DNA from 2 places in the Actinacidiphila sp. bgisy144 genome. Region 1 is predicted to be linked to the other one. Evidence: riboswitches for the same ligand, from Rfam matches in the RefSeq annotation. Region 1 holds a riboswitch; the other holds the start of a gene.
What was found. A riboswitch is a leader RNA that binds a small molecule or an ion and turns the genes downstream of it on or off. The one in region 1 is predicted to bind glycine.

Region 1 (15,679 bases):
GCAGCGCATCCGGGGCCTCGCCCCGCGCCGGGCGCAGCGCACGGGCGGCGAGCAGCAGGGCGAAGCCGCCCGCCGCCCGCCAGAAGGTCAGCGCGAGCGGGCCGAGGCCGCTCCCGCGGTAGAGGAGTGCGGCGACGGCGCCCGCCGTGCCCCACGCGGTCGCCGCGAACACCACATACAGCAGCCCTCGCCCGGACGTGACCCGGGCAGCCGAAACCTGTGGACGTGACAAGGGAAGTCTCCCGCCGGAAAGGTGAGTTGAGGAGCGAACATCACCGTCTGCGGGCAGCACACATCGCCGTGGGGCGCCGAACGGCGCCACGGCGGGCCGTTATCTGGACCCGGGCCGGCCTGCGGCCCGGTTCACGCCGCCCGCGTCAGGCGGCGGGCGGGGGGAGCACAGCGAAAGAGCGCATGCGACCACCCTAGCGGTCGCGCGGCCGACGGACGGACGCGATCACACAACTCGGCGGACCCGGCGACGCGCAGACCGGCCGACCCGCCGACCGCCGACCCACAGATCCGCCGACCCGCGCCCGCAGGCCCCCGCGCTACCGCGGCGGCGCGAGGTCCGGTTCGGCGGGCTGCTCGGGAAGCGCCGGCGGTGCGGCCGGGCCGGGCTCCGGCACCGCGCCGGGCAGGGCCGTCTGCGCCACGAACGCCCCGGCCAGCACCAGCGCACCGCCCAGCACCGGCGGAAGCCCGAGGTGCTCGCCGAGCAGGAACCAGGCGAGCACCGCGCCGACCACGGCCTCGATGCAGGCGACGACCGCGGCGACCGGCGGGCTCAGCTGCCGTACGGCCATCACACCGGTCAGGTAGGCGACGACCGTGCAGACCAGCACGATCCAGCCGACCAGCAGGATGCCGGGGACGTCCGCGTCGCCCAGCGGCACCTGGTGCGCGAGGGAGGTCCAGGCGATGTCCCACGGGCGCGCGACGAGGGTGAGCGCCGCGGTGGCGACCAGCAGCGCGTGGGCGATGACCGCGACCGGGTCCGGCCCGCCCTCCTCGTCACCGCCGCCGTCCAGCAGGCCGTCGTCACCGCCGCCGTCCAGCAGGCCGTTCGCCCGCTCGCGGCCGGTTTCGGCGGCCGCGCCGTCGCGCCCCCGGTGGCCGGCCAGCAGGAAGTACGCGACCTGGCAGCAGGCCGCGCCGAACGCGCAGGCCAGGCCGACCGGAGCGAAGGCGAGCCCGGACCAGATCCGGACCACGAAGCACATGCCGCCGACGGCGAGCACCACACCGGCCACCGCCGAGCGGCTGACCCGGCGCCGCTGCACGAACCGCACCCAGCCGAGCAGCAGCGCCGGGCCGAGGTACTCCACGAGGATCGCGATGCCGACGGGTATTCGGGAGATCGCCAGGTAGTACAGCGCCTGGACGCCTGCGATGCCGAGCAGCCCGAAGCCGATCACCAGCCCGGGCTGCCGGAACGGCAGCCGCCGGTGCCGCAGCGCGACGGGCAGCAGCACCAGCGCCGCGCCCGCCACCCGCATCCACACCACGTGCAGCGGCTCGAAGCCCGCCTCGATGAGCGGCTTCGCCGCCACCCCGGAACCGCCGAAGGCCGCGGCCGACAGCAGGGCGAGCCCGACACCGTTGCTCCGCACCTGAGTTGACCGCATCAGGACATGATGGCAGTCCACGACAGCAGCGTCACGCCGGGTGCCGCCCGCCCACCTGCGGCGATCCGGAAGCCGATCATCCGGAAGACCCTGGTCACGGCCACAGCAGCGTCCGCGACCACCCCTCCCCCGCGGCCGCCCGCCCGTACCGGACCCGTACGTGGAAACGCGCCGGGTCGGCCTGCCAGAACTCGGCCTCGGCCGCGTGCAGCCGGTACAGGGTGTGCGTGGCCGGCACCCGCTCCGGCTCGGCGGCGACGAGGTCGCGGGCCGCGCGCAGCGCCGCGTCGTACTGTCCGGCGGACTCCAGCGGCGCGCTCACCGGGCCGGCGAAGGCGGCGGCGCGGGCGGACTCGCCGCGGCCGCGGAAGTCGCGCGCGGCGGCGTCGCGGCCGAGCACCTCGACCGGTCCGGCCATCCGGATCTGCCGGCCCTGCGAGGGCCAGTACCAGGTCAGGGCCGCCCGGGGGTTGGCGGCCAGGTCGCGGCTCTTGCGGCTGCGGGAGTCGGACGCGAAGTCGTAGGCGCAGCCGGCGGTGTCGATGCCGCGCAGGATCAGGACGCGGGCGCTGGGGGCGCCGTCGGGGGCGGCCGTGCTGAGCGTCATGACCTGCGGCTCGGGCACTCCGGCGTCGATCGCCTCGGCCAGCCAGCGGGCGAAGAACGGCCCGGGGGCGTCCGGTACCCGCTCCGGATCGAGGTGCGGCAGCGCTCCGGCGAGTACGGGCACGGCGCGGGTACGGGCGAGGAGTTCCTCGTCCGCGCGCCGCGCCGGGTCCGAACCGGGGCCCTCGCCCGGGCTGTTGCCGCCGTCCGCCTGCTCGTCCATGCCGTGCCCCTTCTGCCGTACCGCCTGCGCCGTCCCGCTTGGGTCGGCCCGCTTGCGCCGTCCCGCCACCTTGTCGCAGCGGGCACCGTCCATCACACACCGCGCCCGGGGGAAGCGCGGGTTGCCCCGCCCGGCGGGCCCGAGCAGGCCGCCGGAGCCGTAAACGCTTCCGGCCCCGCGGACGCCCCCGCCGGTATTCGCCGGCGGCCGGGACTGTACGCAGGCTGTTGTCGTGCCGCACCCTTACGGGAGCGCTTTCCTGTCCGAACTCGCGCAGAACGGGTACCTCGTGAACATCCGTGAACTCGCCCGCCGCAGCGGGGTGTCGACCGCCACCGTCTCGCGGGCGCTCAACGACCGCGCGGAGGTGAGCGAGGCCACCCGCGCGCGGATACGCCAACTGGCCACGGAGTTGGGGTACGCGCCCAACGAGCCGGCCCGCACCCTGGTCCGGCGCCGCTCGGACACGATCGGGCTGATCTGGGACAGCGGGCAGGAGGCGCAGGGCCTGCACAACCCGTTCCTGCTCGGGCTGCTCAGCGCGGTGCGCACCGCGCTGTCCGAGGCCGACTACCACCTCATGCTGCTCACCACCGCGGGCGCCGACGAGCCCGACGGCGCCTATCTCCAGGCGGTGCGGCGGCACAACCTGGAGGGCGTGATCGTGCTGACCACGCCGCCGGACGACCGCTGCCTGCGCGCGCTCGCCGCCTCCACGGTGCCCTGCGCGGGCATCGACACCGCGTTCACCGGCCCGCGTACGGTGCGGGTCAGCTCCGACAACGCGGCGGGCGCGGCGGCGGCCGTCCAGCACCTGTACGAGCTGGGGCACCGCCGGATCGCCACCGTCACCGGCCCGCTGCACCTGCCGCCCGCGGCCGAGCGCCTGACCGGATACCGGCGGGCGTGCGAACGGCTGCGGCTGCCGGTGCCGGACTCCTACGTGGTCGAGGGGGACTTCTTCCTGGCCAGCGGCGAGGCGGCGGCGCGGGGGCTGCTGGACCTGCCCGAGCCGCCGACCGCGATCTTCGCGGCGGGCGACCAGATGGCGATCGGGGCGATGCACGCGGCGGCGGACGCGGGGCTGTCGGTGCCGCGGGACCTGGCGGTCGTCGGCTTCGACGACATCGACGCGGCGGCGCTGGTCCGCCCGGCGCTCACCACGGTCGCGCAGGACCAGCGCGCGCTGGGCGAGGCCGCGGTCGCGGCGCTGCGCGGGCTGCTGGACACCGAGGCCGGGCGCCCGGCGGACCTCGTGCACTCCTACATCGTGCCGACCCGGCTGCTGGTGCGCGGCTCCAGCGGCGGGTAGGGCCTGCCACGCACGAGCGGTCCGCCGCCGGGCGCGATGCCCGGCGGCGGACCGCTCGGATACGTCGGACACGGCGCCGGTCCGTCCGGCGCCGCCACGGGTCCTACTTCCCGATGTCCTCGTCCGCGAGGATGAGGTACAGCTTCTTGCGCGCGTCGTTCACCACGGTCAGCGCCCTGTCGCGCTGTTCCGGTGTGCCCGTCGCCCAGACCTGGCGGAACGCCTCGATCAGCCCGCCGCCGGCCTTCCTGACCTCATGGAGCGCGTCCCAGTCGACGCCGCGACCGGCGTCCTCCCAGGGCGCGTCGGGGCCGGCCTCGGCCTCGGTCCGGCCCGCGTCGGTGAGCGTGAACAGCTTCTTGCCGCCCTCGGTCTCGCTGCCGATCAGGCCCTCGTCCTCCAGCAGTTGCAGCGTCGGGTACACCGAGCCGGGGCTCGGCCGCCACGCGCCGCCGCTGCGGTCGGCGATCTCCTGGATCATCTCGTAGCCGTGCATCGGGCGGTCGGTGAGCAGCGCCAGGATCGACGCCCGCACGTCACCGCGCCGGGCGCGTCCGCGCGGTCCGCCGCGCCCCCGCCCGCCGGGCCCGAACGGCCCACCGCCGAAGGGCGGCCCGAACGGCCCGAACGCCGCCCGCGACCCCTCGTACTCGCCCCACCCGTGATGTCCGGGTCCGCGCTTTCCGTGTCCATGTGCATGTCCTTGGGAACGCATGATGTCGCTCCTTCCATCGTTGATCGTTCGCGACAGCTCAACGATATATCGGAATACATCGAAGAGCAACCCCCGGGTGGAAGCCGCCGACCCGGCCCCCCGAGGGGAGCAGTCCTCTAGGCTGGCGCGGTGACGGATGAGCGGGAGCCGGTGCGGCCGTCGGGGGTGTGGGCCACGGCCGTGGAGGTGGCCCGGGTGCGGGCGCTGGAGAGCGAGCGGCACGACGCGCTGTTCCACGACCCGCTGGCCCGGGCGTTCGCCGCCGCGGGCGGACGGTGGCCCGCTTCCGCGCCGCCGGCCGACGTCGCTGATGACGCGGGCGAGCGCCGGCGCCGGTTGGCCGTGGCGTCCTGGATCGTGATCAGGACGAGGTTCCTGGACGACCTGGTGCGGCAGGCGGCGGCGTCCGGGGTCCGGCAGGTCGTGCTGCTCGGCGCCGGACTGGACAGCCGGGCCTTCCGGCTGGAGTGGCCGCAGGGCACCCGGCTGTTCGAGGTCGACACCGCCGCGCCGCTGGACTTCAAGGCAGCGGTGCTGCGCCAGGAGCGGGCCGTCGCCCGCTGCGAGCGGAGCACCGTCGCGGTGGACCTGCGGGAGGACTGGCCGGCGGCGCTGGCCGCCGCGGGGCACGACCCGTCCACGCCCACCGTGTGGGTCGCCGAAGGACTGCTGGTCTACCTGCCGCGGGACGCGGTGGAAGGGCTGGTGGCCCGGATCGGCGCGCAGTCGGCGGCCGGCAGCCGGATGGGGCTGACGCTGGCCGCGCGCGGCGCGGTGAGGCGCTTCGGCGCGGACGCCGCGCCGGGCTCGGCCACGTCCCTGTGGGTCTCGGAGGTGCCCGACGACCCGGTGGGCTGGCTGGCCGGGCACGGCTGGGACGCCGATGACCACACCCTGCGCGGGCTTGCCGCCGCCTACGGCCGCCCGTACGGCGCCCCGCCGCACCGCGAGGAGCGGCTCGGCAGGCTGGTCTCGGCGGTCCGCCGGTAGCGCTCGGCGCGGCTGCGGGCGGCGCGGGGGCCGCCGCGGGAGGCGCGGGGGCCGCCGCGGGCGGCGCGCAGGGCGGGCTACCCGGCCGCCGGGAGGAGGGTGAGCGGAGAACCGGGGGTGATGCGGCCCGGGCGGAGGACCTGCGCGTACACACCGGCACAGGGCTGCGGGTCGGAGTCGGGCATGGGGGCCACCCGGTTGTGGGCCGCCGGAACCCGCAGGGCGCCGGTGTCGCGCGGCAGGGCGCCGTGCCGGAGGGTCGGGATGGCGCAGCGCGGGGTGCGGGCGATGACCCGCAGCGTGAGGTGGTCGCCGATCCGCAGGTCCCGGCCGAGCCAGTCGTTCTCCACGAAGCCGCTCCCGGCGCCGTCGATCACGATGTTCGGCCGGTAGCGCGCCACCGCCGGCGCCCCCTGCGGGCTCAGCTCCCCGATCCGGCGCAGCGTGGCCGAGGTGATCAGGTGCAGCGGGGCGAAGTCGAAGAAGGTGCCGGCGGGGGCGGCGCCGCCCAGCCGTCCCACGTCCACGCCGACGCGGGCGCGGACGCCCTCGCGCAGCACCTCGTCGGGGTGTGCCCGGTCCAGCTCCGCCCGCTCCGGCGGCCGGGCGGTCAGCGTGACGGGCTGCTCCAGGACGTCGGAGAGCCGCTGGTCCACGTCGGCGTCGGTGCTCCGCAGCTCCTTGCCGTCCGGCAGCAGAATCCGTACCGCCTCCGGTGCCGCCTCGGCGCTCAGCGTGAGCAGCCGCCGCCACAGCCTCGGGTTCTTCGCGCTGGCGACCTTGCCGCTGCCGCGGTGCACCAGCGCGAGCGCCCGGTCGTACGGCATCCCGCGCTCGGTCACGTCGGCAGCGGTGACCGCCTCGCCGAGCATCGACTTCACGGGGTAGCGCAGCAGCGCCCCCACCACGGCAGCGGGCACAGCCTCGGGTCCGGTCACCGTGCAGAGCCTGCCCACCCCGGTTTTCCCGGTCAAGCCATATATCCCGTGCCGCACCGGTCCCCGCGTCCCGGGCAGCGCCCGCACTACCCTGGGAGACGAAGGAGAGGAGGTGCGTCATGCGCAAAGTAGCCGACTGCCGGGACTACCCGAGCGAGTCGAACTGCACCCTCACCATCTCCGGCGAGGAGGACGAGGTCGTCCGTGCCGCCAGCGAGCACGCGACATCCGTGCACGGCCACGACGACAGCCCTGAACTGCGCCAGCAGATCCGCGGCATGCTCAAGGACGAGGTCCCGCAGCACGTCTGACCCGCCCCCGGCGCCGGGCGGCCCGTCCCCGGCTCCCGCGCACGACCGGTACCCCTCTTTCCGTGCGCGGCCCGTACGCGGTACGCCCCGGCGCCGCCTCCTGCCGCCGCGGCGCCCGTCATCCGGTGGGCAGCCAGCCGACCTTCCCGGCGAGCAGCGCGTACCCGACGAAGGCGACCGTGTCGATCAGCGAGTGCGCGGCGACCAGCGGCCCGATCCGGCCCCAGCGGCGGTAGAGCAGCACGAACACCACGCCCATCGCCATGTTCCCCACCATGCCGCCCACGCCCTGGTACAGGTGGTAGGACCCGCGCAGCACCGCGCTGGCGGCCAGCGCCGCGGTCGGCGACCACTTCAACTGGTCGAGCCGGCGCAGCAGGTACCCCACCACGATGACCTCTTCGAGCACCGCGTTCTGCACGGCTGAGGCGATCAGCACCGGGATGCGCCACCACACCGCCGGCAGCGACTCGGGCACCACCGTGAGGTTGAACCCGGCGGCCCGCGCGCCCAGGTAGAAGGCGAGCCCGGTGCCGCCGATCACCGCCGCGACCAGCGCGCCGCGGGCCAGGTCCCAGCGCGGCCGGGTGAGGTCGAAGCCGAGCGCGGGCATCCCGACCCGCTCGCGCGCCAGCAGGTGGGCGACCAGCGCGACCGGGACGAGCGCGGTGGCGATGTAGAACACCTGCCAGGCCAGGTCGAGCCAGGGGCGGCCGGGCGCCGCCGAACCCACCAGCGTCGCGGCCTGGTCCTTCAGCGCGCCCGGCCGGGTCACCGACCCGATGAAGCTGATCACCGCGGAGACGCCGCTCGCGCCGAGCGACAGCGCCAGCACGATCAGCGTCTCGCTGCGCAGCGTCCGCTCCTCCAGCAGCGGCTGCGGCCGCTCCGGCTGCCCGGCCTCGGCCTGTACTGATGCCTGCACGCGGTCCTCCCGTGTCGTCGTGGACACGATACGAAGATCCCGCCCGCCGCCCTACCACCGCACCACCCCGCCCCGGTGCCGCGCTCGCGCGGTGGGTGCGCCGCGCGAGCCTACGCCACCCGCCTGGGTCGTCATGTCCGCGACCGGTCCGCAGCGCGCCCCGGCACCCGTACGGCGGCAGGCGCGCGGCGGGGCGGGCGGCGGGGTGTGCGGAGGGATGTGCGGCCGGGGCCGGTCAGCCCGGGAGCTGCCAGGTGTGGACCGGGGCGCCCTCGGTGGACAGGGCCCGGTAGCGCTGCGTCATCGCGGCGAGCGCCGCCCGGCGGTCCAGGCCGCGGTCGAGGTAGTGGTGGAAGGCGTCGGCCTGCCAGCGGGCGCCGTTCGTCCGGCGGCGGCAGCGCTGCTCGATGATGCCGAGGTAGTGGTCGCGGTCGGCCGGGTCGATGCCCCAGGCGTCCAGCCCGGCGGCGGCCAGCGGCAGCAGTTCGTCGCGGATCAGGTCGGCCGCCGGCACCTGGGCGAGCGCGGTGCCGCGCGGGCGCGGCCAGTGCAGCACCGCGTCCACGCCGTCCCGGCAGGCCGCGTCGAAGTTCGCGGCGGCGGCGCCGAACGGCAGCCGCTGCCAGACCGGCCGCGGCGCCTCGGCGAGCGAGCGCACCAGGCCGTAGTAGAACGCCGCGTTGGCGATGACGTCGGCGACGGTCGGCCCGGCGGGCATCACCCGGTTCTCCACCCGCAGGTGCGGCACCCCGTCGACGACCTGGTAGACCGGGCGGTTCCAGCGGTAGATAGTGCCGTTGTGCAAGGTCAGCTCGCGCAGTTCGGGCACCCCGCCCTCGTCGAGCACGCGCAGCGGGTCCTCCTCGTGGCAGATCGGCAGCAGCGAGGGGAAGTAGCGCAGGTTCTCCGCGAACAGGTCGGCCGCGGAATCGATCCAGCGCTCGCCGAACCAGGTCAGCGGCCGTACGCCCTGGGCCCGCAGTTCCTGCGGGCGGGTGTCGGTGGCCTGCTGGAAGAGCAGCGGGCGGGTCTCGCGCCACAGTTCGCGGCCGAAGAGGAAGGGCGAGTTCGCCCCGATCGCCACCTGCGGCGCGGACACCGCCTGCGCGGCGTTCCACGCCGGCCCGAAGCGGCCCGGGGTGACCTGGAGGTGCATCTGCATGGAGGTGCAGGCCGCCTCGGGCGCGATCGAGGCGGAGGTGTAGACGAGGTGCTCGACGCCCTCGATGTCGAGGGTGATGTCCTCGCCGCGCATGGCGAGGATGCGGTCGTTGAGCAGGGTGTAGCGGTCGGCGCGGGAGAGGTTCGCCGAGACCAGGTCCTGGGCCTGGAGGGTGGGCAGGATGCCGATCATCACGATGCCGGCGCCGACCTCGCCGGCCATCCGGTCGGCGTAGCCGAGGCCGGTGCGCAGTTCCTCGGCGAGCCGGTCGAGGACCCGGCCGGAAAGCGCGTGCGGCGCGATGTTCACCTCGATATTGAACTGGGCCAGCTCGGTCTGGAAATCACGGCTCGCGATGCGCTCCAGCACCTCTTCGTTCATCATGCGGGGCAGCCCGCGGGAATCCGCGAGATTCAATTCGATCTCCAGGCCCATGAGATTGCGCGGCCGGTCGAAGCGCTTCTCCGCCAGCAGCCGCTCCAGCCCCAGCAGGCACTGCTGGAGCTTGTTCCGGTACATGCGCCGGTCGGCCAGGTCGAACGCCCCGGCCGCGACCTTCTCCCCCATCGAAGCGTCCCTCCTCGTGCGGGTCCTCACGGGAGGATGCCCCATGGAACTGATCGATAACGCCCACCTCGACCGGGTGTGCACGCTACGCTTGCCGTAGTGGCCGACAGCGGGCACGTGCCGATGGCACATTCGGCCCAGGACACGGCGGGAAATCCCGCCTATTGGCACCGTATGTTTCCGGCCGACCGTACACCGCGGAAATCGCCGACGACCGCGCGGCAGCCTGCGGTAATGTCGGCTGCGGCCGTCCGGAGGAAGGCGGATTACCGCCTTGCGGGTAATGCCGGCGGCCGGTAGATGAAACATGGAGCGAACATACGTCGTATAAACTCCGCGCACGAGGCAGAGTATCCGCCGTCGCCGGGCGAGCTTGAGCAGTAACCCTCACCAGGTACTGACCGCGGCCGTCCGCATCTCGCCCGCACCGCTTTGTGCCCGCACCACGTGTCTCCCAGTGAGAGGCGACAACACCATGCCGCTGCTTGTCCCCCCAGCACCCGCACCCGCCCTGTTGAGCGTCCTGGCGGCGCTCAGTTCGCCCACCGCGGTCCTGGAAGCCCGTACCCCCGCCCTGCGCACCGCGGAGGGGCCGCTGGACGCCGAACACCCCCTGCCGGTCCATGTGTTCGAACCCGCGTCGGTGCCCGGCGGCCTGCCCCACGCGCGGCTGGCCGGCTGGCGGTTCCATATCAGGGCGGGGGCCCGGGTGGCCGCGGCGGGCGAGACCGTGGCGACCCCCGACGGATGGGTGTTCTCGCGCTTCTCCGAGGGCCCCTACCTGGCCTCCACCGAGCGCGCGCTGCGCCAGGCCGAACCGCTGCCGGCCACCTACCAGCCGCACCTGCTGTCGGTGCCGAGCCGCTACATGATGGCGCTGTGGCTGCACTCGGTGCCGCGGGCCGACGCCGCCACCGCGCAGCCGGACCCGGCCGACCTGGTCATCCCGCTGGCCCCGGCGCCGCCCGGGATCGCCTCGCACCGGGTGTACCGGATCGTGGAGATGGCGCCGCTGCTCAACAGCTGGCTCGCCCCGCCGCCGCTGGCCGGCTCGCCCGCGTAGCCCGCAGAGCACGCCTTCGGCACGAGCAAAGCCGGTTTCCCCGGGCGCGGCAAGGCCCGGGGGAACCGGCTTTCGTTGCCCCCGTCGTACTCCCCGTCAGGCGCCTGCCGCGGCCAGCGGCCGGTGCGGCGCGATGATCTGCCCGTCGGGCAGGATCTCCCCGGTGTCCTCGAAGAGCAGCACCCCATTGCACAGCAGGCTCCAGCCCTGCTCCGGGTGGTGGGCCACGATCAGGGCGGCCTCACGGTCGGCGCTGTCGGCGGTGGGGCACTGCGGCTCGTGCTTGCACATGGTCACTGGTGTCTTTCGCTGCGAGAGGTGAATGGTGCGGTCGGTCGCGTGGCCTGCCTGGCTCATGTGGGTCCCCCGTTCTCGCGCGGCCGGTCCCAGTCTTGCGCCCCGGACGGCCTTCCGCAGGTGTTTCACGTGCGCGCTGCTCATTGGTGCAGGACGCGCCATCCGCGCGGCCGGTTGCGGACACGAAGGCGGCGCTTTCCGCCCGTTTCCGGGTCGGAAGGCGCCGCCTTCCCACAGTGCTGCCGCCGGGCCGGTCAGCCCTCGTAGGCGTCCAGCGGCGGGCAGGAGCAGACCAGGTTGCGGTCGCCGAACGCCCCGTCGATCCGGCGCACCGGCGGCCAGTACTTGTCCGCGGGGTGCACGCCGGCGGGGAAGACGGCCTCCTGGCGGCTGTAGGGGTGCTGCCAGTCGCCGCCGAGGGCGGCCGCGGTGTGCGGGGCGGAGCGCAGCGGGTTGTCGTCGGCGGGCCACTCCCCCGCGCCGACCCGGTCGATCTCGCCGCGGATCGCGATCATCGCCTCGCAGAACCGGTCGAGTTCGGCGAGGTCCTCGCTCTCGGTGGGCTCGATCATCAGGGTGCCGGCCACCGGGAAGGACATCGTCGGGGCGTGGAAACCGTAGTCGATGAGCCGCTTGGCGACGTCGTCGACGCTGACGCCGGTGTCCTTGGTCAGCTGCCGCAGGTCGATGATGCACTCGTGGGCGACCAGGCCGCCGGGGCCGGTGTAGAGCACCGGGTAGTGCGCCTCCAGCCGCTTGGCGACGTAGTTGGCGCTCAGTACGGCGATCTGGGTGGCCTGCCTGAGGCCCTCGGCGCCCATCAGCCGGACGTACGTCCAGGAGATCGGCAGGATGCCCGCCGAGCCCCACGGCGCGGCGGAGACCGGGCCGACGCCGGTGGCCGGGCCCGCCTGCGGCTGGAGCGGGTGGTTGGGCAGGTGCGGGGCGAGGTGGGCGCGGACCGCGACCGGGCCGACGCCGGGTCCGCCGCCGCCGTGCGGGATGCAGAACGTCTTGTGCAGGTTCAGGTGGGAGACGTCGGCGCCGAAGCGGCCCGGGCGGGCGAGCCCGACCAGCGCGTTGAGGTTGGCGCCGTCCACGTAGACCTGGCCGCCCGCGTCGTGCACGGCCGCGCAGATGTCGGTGATGTGCTCCTCGAACACGCCGTGCGTGGAGGGGTAGGTGACCATCAGCACGGCGAGCCGGTCGCGGTGCTGCTCGATCTTCGCCCGCAGGTCGTCGACGTCCACGTCGCCGTCCTGGCCGGTCTTGACGACGACCACGCTCATCCCGGCCATCACCGCGCTCGCGGCGTTGGTGCCGTGCGCGGAGGACGGGATCAGGCAGACCGTGCGGTCCAGGTCGCCGGCCGCGCGGTGGTAGGCGCGGACCGCGAGCAGCCCGGCCAGTTCGCCCTGCGACCCGGCGTTGGGCTGGAGGCTGACCTTGTCGTAGCCGGTGATCGCGGCGAGCTGGTCCTCCAGGCCGTGGATCAGGCTGAGGTAGCCCTCGGCCTGGTCGGCGGGCGCGAAGGGGTGCAGCGCGCCGAACTCCGGCCAGGTGACCGGCTCCATCTCGGTGGTCGCGTTGAGCTTCATGGTGCACGAGCCCAGCGGGATCATGCCGCGGTCCAGGGCGTAGTCGCGGTCGGCGAGCCGGCGCAGGTAGCGCAGCATCGAGGTTTCGCTGCGGTGCCGGTGGAAGACGGGGTGGGTGAGGTAGTCGCCGGTGCGCAGCAGCGCGGCCGGCAGCGCGTCGGCGGTGGCCGCGTCGAGGGCGTCGAGGTCGGCGGTGTCCGCGGTGTCCGCGCCGAACGCGGCGAGCACCGAGGTGAGCGCGGCGCGGTCGGTGGTCTCGTCGCAGGCGATGCCGACGTGGTCGGCGTCGGTCTGCCGCAGGTTGATGCCCGCGGCGCGGGCGGCGGCCACCACGTCGGCGGCCCGGCCCGGCACCCGGGCGGTCAGGGTGTCGAAGAACGCGTCCTCGACGACCTCCACGCCGGCCGCGCGCAGGCCCGCGGCGAGCACCGCGGCGTAGCGGTGGGTGCGGCGCGCGATGGCGGCCAGCCCGTCGGGGCCGTGATAAACGGCGTACATGCCGGCCATCACGGCGAGCAGCACCTGCGCGGTGCAGATGTTGCTGGTGGCCTTCTCCCGGCGGATGTGCTGCTCGCGGGTCTGGAGGGCGAGGCGGAAGGCGGTGTCGCCGTCGGCGTCGACCGACACGCCCACCAGGCGGCCGGGCAGGTTGCGGGCGTAGGCGTCGCGGACGGCCATGTAGCCGGCGTGCGGGCCGCCGAAGCCCATGGGGACGCCGAAGCGCTGGGTGGTGCCGACCGCGATGTCCGCGCCGAGCTCGCCGGGCGGGGTGAGCAGGGTCAGCGCCAGCAGGTCGGCGGCCACGGTGACGATCGCGCCCAGCTCGTGCGCCTGCTCGATCACCGGCCGCAGGTCGCGGACGGCGCCCGAGGCGCCCGGGTACTGGAGCAGCACACCGGTGACACCGCGCTCGGCGACGTCGGCGGGGATGCCGGCGGACAGGTCGGCGGTGACGACCTCGACGCCGGTCGGTTCGGCCCGGGTCCGGATCACCGCCAGGGTCTGCGGGAAGGTGTCGGCGTCGACCAGGAAGACGCCGTTCTTGACCTTGCCGACCCGGCGGGACAGCGCCATCGCCTCGGCGGCCGCGGTGCCCTCGTCCAGCAGGGAGGCCCCGGAGGTGGGCAGGCCGGTGAGGTCGGCGACGACGGTCTGGAAGTTCAGCAGCGCTTCGAGGCGGCCCTGGGAGATCTCCGGCTGGTAAGGGGTGTAGGCGGTGTACCAGGCGGGGTTCTCCAGCACGTTGCGCAGGATGACCGGCGGGGTGAAGGTGCCGTAGTAGCCCAGGCCGATCATCGGGGTGAGCACCTGGTTGCGGTCGGCGAGCGCGCGCAGCTCGGCGAGCGCCTCGGCCTCCGTGACGGCGGCCGGCAGGGCGAGCGCCTCGGTGCTCTTGATGGTGTCGGGGACGGCCGCGGCGGTCAGTTCGTCCAGCGAGCCGTAGCCGACCTGGGCGAGCATCTTGGCCTGCGCCTCGACGTCGGGACCGATGTGGCGGCGGGCGAAGGGCCGGCCTGCTTCCAGCTCGGCGAGGGTGGTTCGGCGGTCACTCATCTTCGGGGGCCTCCTGGTCCGTGACGACCTTCGGGGGGTGCCGCCAGGGCACCCGTACGGCCTCCCCCTCTGTCATCACAACCTGAGAGCTTCACCGCCCCGGCCCACAGGGCGGCTTTCACCGTCGGTGAGGACGCGTCCCGGCGGCCGCTCTGCTTCCGGGACAGGTCCTGCTTTCCAGAGTGACCTCACCCGAGCGGTACGGATGCCTGAGAGTTTCCGGGGAGGATTTGCTCCTTCGGCGCCCTCCGCCAACCGCCGCCAGGCGGGGTTCTCGGAGGACTCTCCCGCACGGGGTCGACGGCCGTTGTCCAGCCTACCAGCGCGTTCCGAACAGGGGTCGGAACAGGTGCCGAGTCGACACCGCCCCGGTTGTGGCCTTGGGTAGGTACCAGCGGCCGCCGTACGGCGGCGGCCTGGGGTTGGTTGGACTGGTTGGAGGGACCGTGCAGACCGACATCGATCCGCGCAGCCTGATCGGCCGCCGCGCCTTCGACCGTGACGGGACGAGGATCGGCACGGTGGACGAGGTCTACCTCGACGACGCGACCGGCACACCGGAGTGGGCCGCGGTGCGCACCGGCCTGTTCACCCGGGACGCCTTCGTGCCGCTCGGCCCGAGCGAGCTGGACGGCGACAAGCTGCGGGTGCCGTACGAGAAGGCGCTGATCAAGGACGCCCCGGACTTCGGGGTGGGCCGGCACCTGTCGCCCGAGCAGGAGTTGCAGCTCTACCACCACTACGGGATGGACGTGCCGCGCTCGGCGGCCGAGCCGGCGCCGTCCGGGGACTTCGGGGAGCTGGCCGACGAGGAGTGAGCCTGCTGGGCGGCCAGCGGCAGCGGGTCGCTGCGGCGCAGTGCCGGGTCGTCCACGGGGAAGGTGCGCACCCGGCCGGGCACGGTGTCGGTGGGCACCTCGAAGCGGACCGTCACCCGGCCGACGCCGCTGCCCTGCACCCATCCGGCGCCGTAGCTGTCGTGGGTGACGTCATGGCCGGGCATCCAGCGGTCGGCCCGTTCGGCCGCGGGCGGCGGGCGGCTGGGCAGCGGCTCGGGGGCGTCCGGCTCGGGGCCGCCGTGCAGCGCGCGCTCGCCCTCGGCCTGCGCGAACAGGTCCTCCTGCGTGAAGTCGGCCAGCCCCGCCACGCCCACCCCGAGCAGCCGCACCCCGCCGGTGGTGTCCACGGCCTCCACCAGACGGCGGGCGGTCTCGCGGACGACGGCCGGGTCGTCGGTGGGGGCGCGCAGCGTCTCGGAGCGGGTGAGGGTGGAGAAGTCGTACCGCCGGACCTTCACCACGACGGTGCGGCCGGAGCGGCCCGCGCCGCGCAGCCGCTGCACGCAGCGCTCGGCGAGCCGGTCGATCTCGTACCGCACATGGGCGCGGTCGGTGAGGTCGCTGTCGAAGGTGTCCTCGACGGAGATGGACTTGACGTCGCGGTCGGCGACCACGGGGCGGTTGTCGACGCCGGCGGCCATGGCGTGCAGGCCCGCGCCGTGGGCCTTGCCGAGCAGCCGCACCAGCTCCGCCTCGCCCGCCTGGGCGATCTCGGCGACGGTGAGGATGCCGGCCCGGCGCAGGTGCTCGGCGGTGGCCGGGCCGACGCCGGGCAGGGTGCGCACCGGCATCGGGTCCAGCAGCGCCCGCTCGGTGCCCGGCTCGACCACGACCAGGCCGTCCGGCTTGGCCTGCTCCGAGGCGATCTTCGCCAGCAGCTTGGAGCCGGCCAGCCCGACCGAGGCGGTCAGGCCGGTGGCGGCCTTGATGTCGGCGCGCAGCCCGCGCGCC
Region 2 (15,679 bases), on a different contig from region 1:
GAAGACCACGTCACCGAGCGCGTCGGCGGCGTGCGAGGTGATGCCCACGGTGGCCGCGCCGTCGGCGGGGGCCGACAGCCACTCGTGCTCCTTGCTGTAGCGAAGCTGCTCAGGGTTGATGCTCATGGGTGGATTCTCCCGGATCGGCAGGGGTGCTCGCGTGCGCGGCACGGCAAACGGAAAGGTAAGGGTGGGGGTGCGGGGGCGGGGCGCCCGGGTCCCGGCCGGCTCGGGCGCCGGCCGGTGCCGGAGCCCCGCGGTCGGTGCCGGGCCCGGCTCGCGCCGTACCCCCGCGGTCAGTGCCGGGGCCCCGGCTCGCGCCGGAGCCCCGCGCTCAGCGCTCGCGCTTGTAGAACGGCAGCGCCACGACGTCGTACGGCTCCCGCGTCCCGCGGATGTCCACCGCGACGTCCGGCGTGCCGGGCGCCGCGTGCGCCGCGTCCACGTACGCCATCGCGATCGGCTTGCCCAGGGTCGGCGACGGCGCCCCCGAGGTGACCTCGCCGATCACCGTGCCCGAGGCGTCGGTCACCGGGTAGCCGGCCCGCGGCACCCGGCGGCCCCGCGCCACCAGCCCGACCAGCTTGCGCGGCGGCAGGTCGGCGGCCCGCTCGGCGGCGGCGCCCAGCGCGGCGCGCCCGACGAAGTCCCCGGGCTTGTCGAACTTGACCACCCGGCCCAGCCCCGCGTCGAACGGCGTCACCGCGGCGGTCAGCTCGTGCCCGTACAGCGGCATGCCCGCCTCCAGGCGCAGCGTGTCCCGGCAGGACAGCCCGCACGGCACCAGGCCCGCGGGCGCGCCGGCCTCGGTGAGCGCCTGCCACAGCCGCTCGGCGTCGCCCGGCGCCACGAACAGCTCGAAGCCGTCCTCGCCGGTGTAGCCGGTACGGGCGATCAGCGCCGGCACCCCGGCCACGGTGCCGGGCAGCCCGGCGTAGTACTTCAGCCCGTCCAGGTCGGCGTCGGTCACCGCCTTCATGATCGCCGGGGCCTGCGGGCCCTGGACGGCCAGCAGCGCGTACGCCTCGCGGTCGTCGCGGACCTGCGCGTCGTACTCCGCCGCCCGCAGCGCGACCGCGTCGAGCACGGTCTGCGCGTTGGAGGCGTTGGCGACGATCATGAACTCCTGCGCGCCCAGCCGGTAGACGATCAGGTCGTCGAGGATGCCGCCGTCGGGCGCGCAGATCATCGTGTAGCGGGCCCGGCCCACCGCCAGCGCGGACAGGTGGCCGACCAGGGCGTGGTCCAGCGCCTCGCCCGCCTGCGGGCCGGTCACGGTGATCTCGCCCATGTGCGACAGGTCGAACAGGCCGGCGCGGGTGCGCACCGCCTGGTGCTCCTCGCGCTCGCTGGCGTACCGCAGCGGCATGTCCCAGCCGGCGAAGTCGGTCATGGTCGCGCCGAGGGCGCGGTGCAGGGCGTCGAGCGCGGTACGGCGGGGTTCGCTCATCGGTGACGGGCTCCCAGGCTCGGTCTCGGTGAAGAGAGAAAGGGGACGACGGATCGGATGCTCCCCATCTGTCATCGGAACCTGAGAGGTTCACCGTGAACCCCGCACCGGCGGGTCACGGTTTGCACCTTGGGTGGGCGGGGCCGGGCGGGCACCCCCAGGGGTGCGCCGACGGCTCCGCCGCTTTTCAGATCTGCCTCGCCCGCGCGGTATCTGTGCCTGAGAGATTCAAGGGAGGACTTGCTCCTTCGGCGCCCGGCCCGCCGCCCGCGAGCAAGTCGCGTGCACCGGTCCGGGACTCTCCCGCGCGGCCTCGAACGGCCGGTATGCAAGTTGTCGGCTTCATCATTGCATGCCCAGGGTGCGCGGCCCCCGGCAGCCGTTAGGGTTTCCGGGGCACGACGCTACAGACGCGGTACTCGGGCGGACAAGGGTGGACATGGAGAATCCGGCGCCGTACACATGGCCGGCGAACGAGCTGGAAGAGGTGCTGAGCGCCAGCCTCGGCAACCCCTCGGCCACGCCCAGGCTGCTGGAGGTGCTCGGCCGGTCCCGGGTGTGGGTGCCGCTGCCGAACGGCGGCTCGCGCGAGGCGGCCGACCTGGACCTGCCGACGGTCGTGCTGGGCGGCGCGCCCTACGTGCCGGTGTTCAGCTCCGAGCAGCAGTTCCGGCAGGCCGCGGACGGCATGCCCTGCACGGTCGCGCCGGTGCACGAGTTCGCCCGCGGGCTGCCGCCGCTGGTCGGGATCGCCGTCAACCCCGGGGGCGCGGTCGGTGTGCCGCTGCCGCCGGCCGCGGTGGCCGAGCTGTGCCGCCCGGCGCAGGGCGAGCGCCAGGCGGCGTTCGCCGGGGTGCGCGGCGGTGACGCGCCACCCGGCGCCCGGGTGCGGCTGTGGGAGCCGGACCACGACGAGGAGCCGGTGGACTTCCTGGCCGCCGCGGCCGGCGAGTTCGCGGTCACCTCGGTGGTGCTGAGCGGCCGGCGGGCCCTGGCGGTGGTGGAGGAGGAGCCGCCGGCGCTGTTCGTCGGCGTGGAGCTGGACCGCTGGACCGAGGCGGACCGGTCGGCCGCGATGGACGCGCTCGGCCGGGCGATGGGTGCGGCCCAGCCGCCGTGGCCGGTGCACCTGATCCTGCTGGACGTGGCGCAGGACCCGGTGGGGGACTGGATGCTGGAGACGGTGCGGCCGTTCTTCGCCCGCGACTGAGCCCGGGCACGGCACGGGGCAGGGCCACGGCAGGTGCGGCTCGGCGCACGCGTTCAGCGGTCGTATACCGCGTCTATAGCCGGTTCGGTTTGAGTCGGCGGGCATACCGCTGGGCACACTCGACCTGGTTTGATGTCGTGCGAAGAGCAGTACGAAGGGAAAGGGGCGGTCCCACGTGATCGCGGGCGCGCAAGGCGGTGCGGCGCAGGCCGGCCATGTGGAGCAGATGCTGCTCCAGGTGGCACCCGGCCGGTTCGACGCATACGAGAACCTGCTCGCGTCACTCGCCGAGGGCCAGGTGTGGATGCTGCTGTGGCAGGGCGCCCCCGGCACGCCCGACGCGCAGTACGGCACGATGGAGATCGGCGGCTACGGCTACGCGCCGTGCTTCACCTCGCCGCGGGAACTGGCCGCCAGCGGGTGGAACCGCGAGCACGAAGTGGTCTCCGGGCGGGACATCGCCCAGACCCTCTTCCCGGACCGGTCCGGCCTCTGGCTCAACCCGCACAGCGCCGGCGGCGGCCTCGGCATCCCCTGGGCCGACCTGCGCCGGATCGCGGTCGGCCTGGACCTGCTGCCCGCCGGGCCGCTCCAGATCGGCGAACCCTCGCTCCAGATGCCCCAGTTCTACGCGCTGCTCGCCCAGGCGGCGCACCGCACCTCCGCGGTGCGCGCGCTGCGCCAGGCGTGGGTGCAGCCGGTGCTCGGCGAGCCCTACCTCGCGATCGGCGTCGAGCTCTACGAGGGGGCCGGGCAGGCCGTGGAGTCCGTCCGGCTGATGATGCAGCAGGCCGTCGGCGGGGTGCCCGACTCGGTGGCCGTCTCCACGGTCGCCATGGCCGACCCGTACGACCCGGTCGCGCTGTGGATGCGTACGTTCGGCCGGCCCTTCTTCGACCGCTAGGCGACTGCGCGGCGATCAAGCGGCGGCTGCGCGGCGGCCATCCAGCGGCTGTGCGGCGGTCACGCGGCCGGGCCGGGCGGGTGGACCGCCGCGTCCAGCAGGCCCAGGGGCGGGCTGCCCAGGTGCAGCAGGGCGGCGTGGAAGCGGGGCAGGGTGAACTCGGCGCCCCAGGCGCGCTGCGCGCGGGCGCGGGTGCGCAGGATCTCCAGCTTGCCCCAGGTGTAGCGGCCGTACCCGGCGTCGAAGGTGCCGCGCCGCGCCTCCGCGGCGGCGGCCGCCGGCGACAGGTGGGCGTCGCGCACGAAGTACCGCGCGGCCTCCTCCAGCGACAGCGCCCCGGTGTGCAATCCGATCGCGCAGGTGAGCCGGGTGACGCGGACCAGCGCTTCGAGGGCGACGCCGATCGCGAAGCGCGGGTCGCGGGCGCGGAAGCCCTCGTCGAGGCAGACCTCCTCGACGTAGTGCGCCCAGCCCTCGGCGAAGGACAGGCTGTGCAGGAGCCGCCGCACCGGGGAGGGGGCGCGGCGCAGGGCGCGGCCGTGCGCGAAGTGGCCGGGCGCGACCTCGTGGAGGGTGATGGACGGCAGGCTGGTGCGGCTGAAGACGGTCAGCCACTCCTCGCGCTCGTCGGCCGGCCAGTCCGGCTCGGGCGGGGTGACGTGGTACCAGGAGGGCGCGTCGGCCTCGGCGGGCGCGGACCAGGTCATCATGGCCATCGCCCAGCGCCGGGAGGCGGGTGCCGGGCCGACCAGGCACTCGCCGTCGACGTAGGGCGCAAGGCCCCGTTCCCGGGTGAACTCCACGGCCTCCTCGGTGAGCCGGGCCGCCTCGGCGATGACGCCGTCCGCGCCCGGGTGGTCGGCGAGCAGCCCCGGCAGGAGTTCGTCCACGCCGCGGCCCGGGTCGAGGACGCGGCAGGCGTCGGTGAGCAGTTCGGTGAGCCGGACGCGCTCCTTGTCGGCCTGCCCGGCCAGCTCGGTCAGATCCACCCGAAGGCCCTCCTGAGCCCCCATCAAGGCAGCCAGGGCCCGCCCGCCGAGCCGCGGGTCGGGGTCGCCGTGCTCGGCGACGTGCCGCAGGTGGCCCTCCAGCCGGGCGTGCGCGCGCAGTGCGGCCCGCTCCACCTTGCCGCCGTCCGGGTCGAGGTCGGCGGCCAGTCCCAGCACCGGCCCGAGCAGCGCCTCGGCGACCGGGGCCCGTACCCGGTCCAGCGAGGCCAGCGCGGCGTCCACCGCGTCCGGCCACCGCGCCAGATGCGCCTTGCGGGCCTTCCTGCGGTCGGCGCGCGGGGCGTACTCGCGGTCGTAGCAGGCGAGTTCGAGGTTGGACAGGTGCGGGTAGGGGTCGCGGCGGTGCAGCTCCAGCTCGCCGTACTGCACCCGCAGTGACTCCTCGAAGACAGCCAAGTGGGCCTCGTCGTGCGGGTCCTGGAGCGGTCCGGCGCTCCGGGCGGCGCGGGCCATCGCGGCCAGGCCGGCGCGCACCCCCTGGGGGGAGAGGTCCTGCACCTGTCCGTCGTACTCGTGCAGGCCCGACATCTCGCGGGCCTGGGGCACCATCAGGTCGCAGACCGCGCGCAGCCGTTCGTCCATCTGGTGACCGTACCCCGAGGTACGCGTCGGTAACGATGAAAGAACCACCCACATCACAGTTGCGCATCCCTTCTCCGTGGGGTCTGGCGGGTGATCGCCGACCGGAAGAAGAATCCAGCGGCAAGACGCCTTGGCGTTGACATGTCCCAACCGCAATGCGCGTAGTGGATACGCACGTCGCACGCATGATCACGAAGAGCGTTCACTGCGGGTGACGGCCGTTTCGTACGCAACCGAAGCACCACAGGCACCAAGTGACGAGGAAGCCGCTACCGCGGCGGGCGCGCGCCGGTCACCACCGGCGAGAGGGGTCGGCAAAAACGCCATGACCGCACCTATCGAGACCACCTCCGGACAGGCGGCGGCAGACCCGGAGGCCGTCCTGAGCGGGGCCGGGCGAGGCATGATCGAGGGCCGCTCGCTCGGGCAGATAGCCTGGCGCCGGCTCAGACGCGACAAGGTCGCGATGGCCGGCGGCGTCGTGGTGGTGCTGCTGGTGCTGCTGGCGATCCTCGCCAAGCCGATCGAGATGGTCTTCAACCTCGACCCGAACGCCTTCCACCAGAACCTGGTCGACCCCGAACTGCTGGCGCCCAAGGGCGGCTGGGGCGGCATGAGCTGGTCCCACCCGCTGGGCGTGGACCCGAAGTTCGGCCGCGACATCCTCGCCCGGATCGTCGAGGGCTCCTGGATCTCCATGCTGGTGGCCACCGGCGCCACCGTGCTGTCCAACGTGATCGGCACCGTGCTCGGCATCATCGCCGGCTACTACGGCGGCTGGGTGGACAGCCTGATCAGCCGGCTGATGGACGTGTTCCTCGCCTTCCCGCTGCTGCTCTTCGCGATCTCCATCTCCGCCTCGCTCCAGGACGGCGCCTTCGGGCTGAGCGGGCTGCCGCTGCGGATCTGCGTGCTGATCTTCGTGATTGGCTTCTTCAACTGGCCCTACATGGGGCGGATCGTCCGCGGCCAGACCCTCAGCCTGCGCGAGCGCGAGTTCGTCGACGCCGCCCGCGGCATGGGCGCGCGCGGGCCGTTCATCCTCTTCCGCGAGCTGCTGCCGAACCTGGTGGCGCCGATCCTGGTCTACTCCACCCTGCTGATCCCCACCAACATCCTGTTCGAGGCCGCGCTGAGCTTCCTCGGGGTCGGCATCGCGCCGCCGCAGGCGTCCTGGGGCGGCATGCTGACCAGCGCGGTCGACGTCTACCAGTCCGACCCGCAGTACATGTTCGTGCCCGGCCTGGCGATCTTCATCACGGTGCTGGCCTTCAACCTGTTCGGCGACGGGTTGCGGGACGCCCTGGACCCGCGCAGCAAGTGATCCCGCAGGGACACCCATCGAACCCCGGGTGGCACCCCGTGTGCCGTGCGGCGCACCGCGACCGACCCGGCGACTCCATAGGAAGTGAGGGGCGTAACCCGGTATGAACACCAGAAAGGTGACCTCCGCCATCGCGCTCGGTCTGGCGATGGCACTCGGTGTGTCCGCCTGCGGCGGCTCGGGCGGCAGCAAGAGCTCCGGCAAGAAGGACCAGGCGCTCACGTCGATCGTCAACGCGTCGACGAAGAAGGGCGGGACGGTCACGGCCGACCACTCCAGCGGCCCCGACTCGCTCGACCCGGGCAACACCTACTACGGCTGGGTGCAGGACTTCTCCCGGCTCTACGCCCGTTCGCTGCTGACGTTCAAGCCGGCGGCCGGCAAGGCCGGTCTGACGGTGGTCCCCGACCTGGCGACCGGGCTCGGCACCGCCAGCGCCGACGCCAAGACCTGGACGTACCACCTGCGCACCGGCGTGAAGTTCCAGGACGGCACCACGGTGACCTCCAAGGACGTCAAGTACGCGATCGAGCGCAGCAACTTCGCGCCCGAGGTGATGTCCAACGGCCCGGTGTACTTCAAGAGCTACCTGGCCGACGACAGCACGTACCAGGGCCCGTACAAGGACAAGAGCCCGGACGGGCTGAAGTCCATAGAGACGCCTGACGACCAGACGATCATCTTCCACCTGGCCAAGCCGTTCGCCGACTTCGACTACCTGGCGACGTTCTCGCAGACCGCGCCGGTCGAGCAGTCCAAGGACACCGGCGCGACCTACGTGCAGCACATCCAGTCGACCGGCCCGTACAAGTTCGCCTCCTACTCCGAGGGCAAGGGCGCCACGCTGGTGCGCAACCCGGAGTGGAGCAAGGCCACCGACCCGATCCGCACCGCGCTGCCCGACAAGTACGTGCTGAAGTTCAACATCAACCAGCGCACCATCGACAACGACCTGATGGCCGACAACGCCACCGTCGACCTCCAGGGCACCGGCGTCGAGGCCGAGACGCAGTCGAAGATCCTGGGCAACAAGAACCAGCTCTCGCATACCGACGACGCGATCGCCGGCGCCACCTCGTACATGGCGCTCAACCTGCACGTGGCGCCGTTCGACAACATCAACTGCCGCAAGGCCGTGCAGTACGCGGTGGACAAGACCTCCGTGGTCAACGCCGAGGGCGGCGCGGTCAAGGGCGACGTCGCCACCACGCTGCTGCCGCCGTCGGTGAACGGCTACACCAAGTTCGACGAGTACCCGACCGCCGGCAACAACGGCGACGTGGCCAAGGCCAAGGCGGCGCTCGCGGCCTGCGGCAAGCCAGGCGGCTTCACCACCACGCTCACCGCGCGCAGCGACCGGCAGCCCGAGGTGGACGGCGCCACCGCCATCCAGGCGGCGCTGAAGAAGGTCGGCATCACCGTCAACATCAAGACCTTCCCCGCCGACAAGTACTTCTCCAACTACGCGGGCGTCCCGGACTACGTGCACTCGCACGACGTCGGCATGATGATGATGGCGTGGGGCGCCGACTGGCCCACCGGCTACGGTTTCCTGGACCAGATCGTCGACGGCGGCGCGATCAAGCCGTCCGGCGGCAACAACCTGATGGAGCTGAACGACCCGAAGATCAACCAGGCGCTGGCCGCGGCGATCTCCAACACCGACGCCGCCGCCCGCACCAAGGCGTGGGGCGACATCGACAAGATGGTCATGGCGAACGCCTCCGTGGTGCCGCTGATCTACCGCAAGAACCTGCTCTACCGCCCGAGTTCCGCCACCAACGTGACGGTCACCCAGGCGTACCTGGGCATGTACGACTACCTGCTGATGGGCTCCTCGAAGTAGCCGCAAGGCTCCTACGCACCGAAAGGCAGGTGAAGGCTCCGGCGTCCGCCCGGTCCGGCCCGCGATCCGGGCCGGGCGGACGCCAGCCGGAACGGCCGTGACCGCTTACTTCATCCGTCGCGTGTTCGCCGCGATCGTGCTCCTGCTGGTGGTCAGCATGATCACCTTCGCGATCTTCTTCCTCGTGCCCCGCATCGGCGGCCAGACCACCACCCAGCTCGCCACGCAGTACGTGGGCAAGGACGCCAACCCGGCGGCCGTCGCGGCGATCAAGAGGAACCTCGGCTTCGACCTGCCGCTCTACGAGCAGTACTGGCACTTCCTCAAGGGCCTGGTGGCCGGCGCCGACTACCACTACGGCCCCGACCCGGTGCACTGCCACGCACCCTGCTTCGGCTACTCCTTCAAGAGCCACGTCGAGGTGTGGCCGCAGCTGAAGTCCCGTATCCCGGTGACGTTCTCGCTGGCCATCGGCGCCGCGGTGATCTGGGTGATCACCGGCGTCGCGGTCGGCGTGGTCTCCGCGCTCAAGCGCGGCACCATCATCGACCGGCTGTCGATGGGCGTGGCCCTGATGGGCGTGTCGCTGCCGATCTTCTTCACCGGCATCCTCGCGCTGAGCGTCTTCACCGTGCAGTGGCCGCTGTGGAGCAACGGCATGAGCTACGTGTCGTTCACCGACAACCCCGCTGACTGGGCGTGGAACCTGCTGGTGCCCTGGTGCAGCCTGGCCTTCCTGTACTCCGCGCTGTACGCCCGGCTGACCCGGGCGGGCATGCTGGAGACGATGGGCGAGGACTACATCCGCACCGCGCGCGCCAAGGGCCTGCGCGAGCGGGACGTGGTGGTCAAGCACGCGCTGCGCTCCACGCTCACCCCGATCGTGACCATCTTCGGCATGGACTTCGGGCTGCTGGTCGGCGGCGCGGTCATCACCGAGCAGGTCTTCTCGCTGCCGGGCATGGGCGCCTACGCCATCCAGGGCGTGACCGCCAACGACCTGCCCATCGTGATGGCCGTGACCTTGGTGGTCGCCTTCTTCGTCGTGGTCTGCAACCTGCTGGTGGACCTCGCCTACGCCGTTCTCGACCCCCGCGTGAGGTACTCGTGAGTTCCGCCGACAGGCTGCTGAAAACCCCGCAAGAGCCGCCCGCCGCGCAGGACGCGTACCTGTCGGTGCGCGACCTGCGCATCCACTTCGACACCGACGACGGCCTGGTGAAGTCCGTCGACGGCATCAGCTTCGACCTGCCGCGCGGCCGCACCCTGGGCATCGTCGGCGAGTCCGGGTCGGGCAAGTCCGTCACGTCCCTGGGCATCATGGGCCTGCACCGCACCGCGCGGGCCCGGATCTCCGGCGAGGTGTGGCTGGACGGCGAGGAACTGGTCGGCGCCCCGCCGGACGCGGTACGGCGGCTGCGCGGCCGCAAGATGGCGATGATCTTCCAGGACCCGCTGTCGGCGATGCACCCGTACTACTCGATCGGCAACCAGATCGTCGAGGCGTACCGGGTGCACCACGCGGTCAGCAAGAAGGAGGCCGCCCAGCGGGCCATCGACATGCTCGACCGGGTCGGCATCCCCGAGCCGCGCAAGCGCTTCCGGGACTACCCGCACCAGTTCTCCGGCGGCATGCGGCAGCGCGCGATGATCGCGATGGCGCTGGTGAACAACCCCGAACTGCTCATCGCCGACGAGCCGACCACCGCGCTCGACGTCACCGTGCAGGCCCAGATCCTCGACCTGATCCGCGACCTCCAGCAGGAGTTCGGCTCCGCGGTCGTCATGATCACCCACGACCTGGGCGTGGTCGCCGAGGTCGCCGACGACCTGCTGGTGATGTACGCGGGCCGGGTGATCGAGCGCGGCACCGCCGAGAAGCTCTTCAGCGAGCCCAAGCACCCCTACACCTGGGGCCTGCTCGGCTCCATGCCCCGGCTGGACCGGGAGCGCACCGACCGGCTCAACCCGGTCAAGGGGACGCCGCCCAGCCTGATCAACGTGCCGAGCGGCTGCGCCTTCCACCCGCGCTGCCCCTACGCCGAACTGACCGGCGGCGCCTCGCAGTCCGAGGTGCCCGAGCTGCGCGAGGTCGCCGCCGGCCACGTGGCCGCCTGCCACCTCGGCGACGAGGAGCGGGTCAGGATCTGGACCGAAGAGATCGAGCCGAAGCTGTGAAGGGCCGGGACGAGACCGTGGCGGAGAAGACCTCGCTGGACAAGGGCGGTCCGGCCGCCGACGCGACGCCGCAGGAGCGCACCCCCGCGCCGCGCAAGCCGGCCGGGGAGCCGCTGCTGAAGGTCACCGGGCTGACCAAGCACTTCCCGATCACCAAGGGCCTGCTGCGCCGCCAGGTCGGCGCGGTGCAGGCGGTCGACGGCATCGACTTCCAGGTCCGGGCGGGCGAGACGCTGGGCGTGGTCGGCGAGTCCGGCTGCGGCAAGTCCACCATGGGCCGGCTGATCACCCGGCTGCTCGAACCGACCGGCGGGACGGTCGAGTTCGACGGCCGCGACATCACGCACCTGAGCACCGGCGCCATGCGCCCGCTCCGCCGCGACGTGCAGATGATCTTCCAGGACCCGTACTCCTCGCTCAACCCGCGGCACACCATCGGCACCATCGTCGGCACCCCCTTCCGGTTGCAGAAGGTCGCCACCGAGCAGGGTGTGAAGAAGGAGGTGCAGGGGCTGCTGGAACTGGTCGGCCTCAACCCCGAGCACTACAACCGCTACCCGCACGAGTTCTCCGGCGGGCAGCGGCAGCGGATCGGCATCGCCCGGGCGCTGGCGCTGCGCCCGAAGCTGGTGGTCGCCGACGAGCCGGTCTCCGCGCTGGACGTGTCCATCCAGGCGCAGGTGGTCAACCTGCTGGACGACCTCCAGTCCGAACTCGGCCTGACCTACGTGATCATCGCGCACGACCTGTCGGTGATCCGGCACGTCTCGGACCGGATCGCGGTGATGTACCTGGGCAAGGTGGTGGAGCTGGCCGACCGGGAGGCGCTGTACAGCTCGCCCTTCCACCCGTACACCACCGCGCTGCTGTCCGCGGTGCCGGTGCCCGACCCGAAGCGGCGCAACCGGCCGACGGTGACGCCCGAGGTGCCCGGCGAGGAGGCCGCGGACACCGTCGCGGACGCCGCCGCCGATGCCCCGGCGGACGCCGAGCCGGCGCCCGCGCGGGCCGCCGCCCCGGTCAGCGGCAGCGGCCGCATCCTGCTCACCGGCGACGTGCCCTCGCCGATCTCCCCGCCGCCCGGCTGCCGGTTCCACACCCGCTGCTGGAAGGCGACCGCGGTGTGCACCACCGAGCAGCCGCCGCTGGTGGAGCTGGCGCCCGGCCACCAGGTGGCCTGCCACCACCCGGAGAACGCCGCCGACCAGCGTCCGGAGCCCGCCCTGCGATGACGCCCCGGCCGCTACTGTTCCGCCGCGCGGCCCCCTATCGTCGTAAGCATGGCGGACGACGCGAACGGGACGGCGGGCGGCACCGCGGCCGGCGGCAGCGGCCGGCGGGTGCTGCTGAGCATCGAGGCGGTCAACAAGCGGTTCGGTGACTTCGTCGCCCTGCGCGACGTCGACCTCGACGTGCACGAGGGCGAGGTCGTCGTCGTGCTCGGCGCGTCCGGCTCCGGCAAGTCCACGCTGTGCCGCTGCGTCAACCGGCTGGAGACCGCCGACTCCGGCCGGATCGTCTTCGACGGCCGCGAACTGCCGCAGGAGGGCGCCGCGTTGGCGGCGCTGCGGGCCGACGTCGGGATGGTCTTCCAGTCCTTCAACCTGTTCGCGCACAAGACCGTGCTGGAGAACGTGGTGCTCGGCCCGACCCGGGTGCGCAAGGTGCCCCGGGCCGAGGCCGTCGAGGAGGCGCGGGCGCTGCTGGAGCGGGTCGGCGTGGCGGACAAGGAGTCCCGGCACCCCGCGGAGCTGTCCGGCGGCCAGCAGCAGCGCGTCGCGATCGCCCGCGCCCTGGCGATGCACCCCAAGCTGATGCTCTTCGACGAGCCGACCTCCGCGCTCGACCCGGAGATGATCCGGGAGGTGCTGGACGTGATGGTCGGCCTGGCCCGCGACGGCATGACGATGGTCGCCGTCACCCACGAGATGGGCTTCGCCCGCCGCGCCGCGGACCGGGTGGTGTTCATGGACGCCGGGCAGATCGTCGAGACCGGCGAGCCCGAGGCGTTCTTCACGAAGCCGCGCACCGAGCGCGCCCGCGACTTCCTCTCCACGATCCTGCGGCACTGACGCCCGGCATCCGGCGCCCCGCGCCCGCTGCCGTCCGGACCACCCGTACCCGTACCCGTATCCGTACTCGTACCGAAGGAGTCCCTCATGGTTCCTCAGCAGCGCGGCCGTCGGACGGAGCAAGGACCAGGCGGATTACCGCGGTGGCGCCGGGCGGTGCTCGCCGCGGGCGCGGCACTGGCGCTGACCGGAGTGCTCGCCGCGTGCGGCGGCGGCAGCAGCGTCCACCCGGTCAAGGGCGGCCGGGGCGGGGCGGCCGGGCCGACCCAGGAGCAGGTGGTCGCGGGCGCGCCGGTCGCCCCGGCCGCCGCGATCACCCCCGGCTCCTGGATGGCGAAGGTCAAGAAGCGCGGCACCCTGCTGGTCGGCGGCACCGACTCCTCCGCGGTCTTCTCCCAACGCAACCCCGTCACAAATAAGTTGGAGGGCTTCGACGCCGGGCTGTCGCAGATGCTGGCGCGCTACATCATCGGCAAGCCGTCCACGAAGCTCTCCCTGGTCACCGTGGACACCCGCGAGACGCTGCTCCAGAACGGCACCGTGGACGCGGTGTTCGCCACCTACACCGTCACCCCGCAGCGCGCGGAGAAGGTCGCCTTCGCCGGGCCGTACTACGAGTCGGGCGACGCGATCCTGGTCAAGGCGGGCACCACCGGGATCACCGGGCCGGCCGACCTGAACGGGAAGACGGTCGCCACCGAGGGCAACTCCACCGCCGCGCTGGACCTGAAGAAGGTCGCGCCCAAGGCGAAGACCCTGCTCTTCCAGGAGGACGGCGAGTGCGTCGCCGCGGTCAAGCAGGGGCGCGCGGACGCCTACGTGCTGGACCAGAGCATCCTGCTGGGCGACGTGGCCGACGACACGGGCCTGAAGGTCGTCGGGCAGCCCTTCACCCAGGAGCCCTACGGCATCGGCCTGCCGAAGGCCGACCCGGAGGCGAAGGCGTTCGTCGACGCGTGGCTGAAGACGATCTACGCCGACGGGCAGTGGGCCAAGCTGTGGCAGGCCACCATCGGCGCCAAGGTGGGCGGTTCGCCACCCGCGCCGCCCGCCATCGGCTCCGCCGACGGCTCCTGACGGCCCGCCGTGCACGGGGTCCTCAGCCACCTCGGCTACCTCGCCGGCGGACTCGGCACCACCCTGGAGCTGTCCCTGCTCGGCTTCGCCGGCGCACTGCTGCTCGGCACCCTGCTGACGGTGCTGCGGGTCGGCCCGGTCCTCCCGCTGCGGCTGCTCGGCACCCTGTACGTCGAGGTGTTCCGCAACGTGCCGCTGCTGGCGTTCCTGGTGCTGTTCGTCTTCGGACTGCCCGACGCGGGCGTCACCTACCCGCTGTTCACCTCCGAAGCGGCCTGCCTGGCGCTGTACTTCGCCGCGTACGTCTGCGAGGCGCTGCGGGCCGGGATCAACGCGGTGCCGGTCGGGCAGGCCGAGGCGGCCCGCGCGATCGGGATGACCTTCGGCCAGTCCCTGGCCCTGGTGATCTTCCCGCAGGCCTTCCGCACCATGGTCCAGCCGCTGGCCAACATCCTCATCGGCGTGGTGCTCTCCTCCTCGCTGGGCGCGGCGGTCGGCGTCAGCGAACTCATCGGCCGCACCCAGTGGCTGGACCTGAAGTACGACGAGCCGGTGCCGACCTTCCTGCTCGCCGCGGCCGGCTACGTGCTGGTCACCGCGACGGTCGCGCTGCTCGCCGGGCGGCTCCAGAAGCGGATGGCGGTGCGCCGGTGAGCGGGCCGAACCGGGTGCTGTTCGACGCGCCGGGACCGCGGGCCCGGCGCCGCATCCGGCTGGCCACCTTGCTGTCGGTGCTGCTCATCGCCGGGCTGCTGGCCCTGGGGCTGCACCAATTGGCGCGGCACGGCCAGCTCGACCGCGCCCGCTGGCAGCCCTTCGGGCAGTGGCCCTACCAGCGCTTCCTGCTCCAGGGGCTGGTGCGCACCCTCAAGGCGGCGGGGGTGGCCGCGCTCCTCGCGCTGCCGGCCGGGGCGCTCCTCGCGCTCGGCCGGCTCTCGCCGCACCGGCTGACCCGGCTGGCCGCGGGCAGCTTCGTCGAGCTGTTCCGCTCGGTGCCGCTGCTGCTGGTGCTGTACGTCTTCCTGATGGGCATCCCGCGGGCCGGCTACACCTTCCCGGTCTTCTGGGAGCTGGTCATCCCGGTGGTGCTGTGCACCTCGGCGCTGCTCGCCGAGGTCTTCCGGGCCGGCGTCCTGGCCCTGGACCGCGGGCAGTCCGAGGCCGCCCACGCCCTCGGGCTCAGCCGCCGCCAGGTGATGCGGCTGGTGGTGCTGCCGCAGGCGGTCCGCCTCGTGGTGCCCACGCTGGTCTCCCAACTGGTCAGCCTGCTCAAGGACACCACCCTCGGATACGTCGTCAGCTACCCCGAACTCCTCAACCAGGGCAAGGTGCTGGGCTCCTACACGCACGACTTCCTGCAGAGCTATCTGACGGTCACGGTGGTGTACATCGTGGCCAACGCGGCCCTGTCCCAGCTCGCCGAGGCGCTGGAACGCCGTGGCAGGCGCCGTCCGGCAGCGGGCACACCGGGTACGGCAGGCGGGGCATCCGGGGTCGCCCCGCGCCTGCCCGGTCCCCGGGAGCCGAAGGCCGCCGGGGGCGCGGGGGCCGAGCCGCTGCGCCCGGTCTGAGCGCGGCTGCGGCCCCGCGGACCCCGCGGGCCCCGCGGGCCGGGAGCGGCCGGGTCAGGTGCGGCCCGCCGCCCGGGCGCGTTCCACCGCGGGGCCGATCGCCGCGGTGAGGGCCGCCACGTCCTCGGCGGTCGAGGTGTGCCCCAGGGAGAAGCGCAGGGTGCCGCGCGCGTCGCCCGCGGAGCGGCCCATCGCCAGCAGCACATGGCTGGGCTGGGCCACGCCCGCGGTGCACGCCGAGCCGGTGGAGCAGGCGATGCCCTGCGCGTCCAGCAGCAGCAGCAGGACGTCGCCCTCGCAGCCGGGGAACGTGAAGTGGGCATTCCCGGCGAGCCGGCCCTCGGGCGAGGGGTCGCCGTTGAGCACCGCGTCCGGCACCGCCGCGAGCACCCCGCGTACCAGGCTGTCGCGCAGCGCGCCGACGTCGCGGGCGAACTGCGCGCGCCGTTCGGCCG

Region 2: linked by a shared signal. The riboswitch ahead of gcvT (glycine cleavage system aminomethyltransferase GcvT) and the one ahead of gcvP (aminomethyl-transferring glycine dehydrogenase) in region 1 are both predicted to bind glycine.

What each region holds. Positions count from the first base shown of each region.
Region 1 is NZ_JBYIRM010000030.1:9,310-24,988, reverse strand. It holds gene AC3EVP_RS28530 (DMT family transporter) at 1-232, opposite strand, end outside; gene AC3EVP_RS28525 (EamA family transporter) at 552-1,628, opposite strand; gene AC3EVP_RS28520 (pyridoxine/pyridoxamine 5'-phosphate oxidase) at 1,723-2,457, opposite strand; gene AC3EVP_RS28515 (LacI family DNA-binding transcriptional regulator) at 2,690-3,769, shown strand; gene AC3EVP_RS28510 (PadR family transcriptional regulator) at 3,873-4,484, opposite strand; gene AC3EVP_RS28505 (SAM-dependent methyltransferase) at 4,650-5,474, shown strand; gene AC3EVP_RS28500 (MOSC domain-containing protein) at 5,552-6,412, opposite strand; gene AC3EVP_RS28495 (DUF1059 domain-containing protein) at 6,532-6,723, shown strand; gene AC3EVP_RS28490 (CPBP family intramembrane glutamic endopeptidase) at 6,842-7,648, opposite strand; gene AC3EVP_RS28485 (glutamate-cysteine ligase family protein) at 7,884-9,377, opposite strand; gene AC3EVP_RS28480 (hypothetical protein) at 9,853-10,440, shown strand; gene AC3EVP_RS28475 (DUF5999 family protein) at 10,537-10,731, opposite strand; gene gcvP (aminomethyl-transferring glycine dehydrogenase) at 10,992-13,889, opposite strand; glycine riboswitch at 13,952-14,075, opposite strand; glycine riboswitch at 14,077-14,189, opposite strand; gene AC3EVP_RS28465 (PRC-barrel domain-containing protein) at 14,336-14,707, shown strand; gene AC3EVP_RS28460 (DNA polymerase IV) at 14,629-15,679, opposite strand, start outside.
Region 2 is NZ_JBYIRM010000013.1:2,083-17,761, forward strand. It holds gene gcvH (glycine cleavage system protein GcvH) at 1-126, opposite strand, end outside; gene gcvT (glycine cleavage system aminomethyltransferase GcvT) at 335-1,450, opposite strand; glycine riboswitch at 1,648-1,766, opposite strand; gene AC3EVP_RS16810 (enhanced serine sensitivity protein SseB) at 1,890-2,660, shown strand; gene AC3EVP_RS16815 (enhanced serine sensitivity protein SseB C-terminal domain-containing protein) at 2,836-3,564, shown strand; gene AC3EVP_RS16820 (DUF885 family protein) at 3,624-5,156, opposite strand; gene AC3EVP_RS16825 (ABC transporter permease) at 5,482-6,480, shown strand; gene AC3EVP_RS16830 (ABC transporter substrate-binding protein) at 6,584-8,326, shown strand; gene AC3EVP_RS16835 (ABC transporter permease) at 8,424-9,437, shown strand; gene AC3EVP_RS16840 (ABC transporter ATP-binding protein) at 9,434-10,504, shown strand; gene AC3EVP_RS16845 (ABC transporter ATP-binding protein) at 10,522-11,736, shown strand; gene AC3EVP_RS16850 (amino acid ABC transporter ATP-binding protein) at 11,785-12,576, shown strand; gene AC3EVP_RS16855 (glutamate ABC transporter substrate-binding protein) at 12,664-13,653, shown strand; gene AC3EVP_RS16860 (amino acid ABC transporter permease) at 13,663-14,307, shown strand; gene AC3EVP_RS16865 (amino acid ABC transporter permease) at 14,304-15,224, shown strand; gene AC3EVP_RS16870 (cysteine desulfurase family protein) at 15,279-15,679, opposite strand, start outside.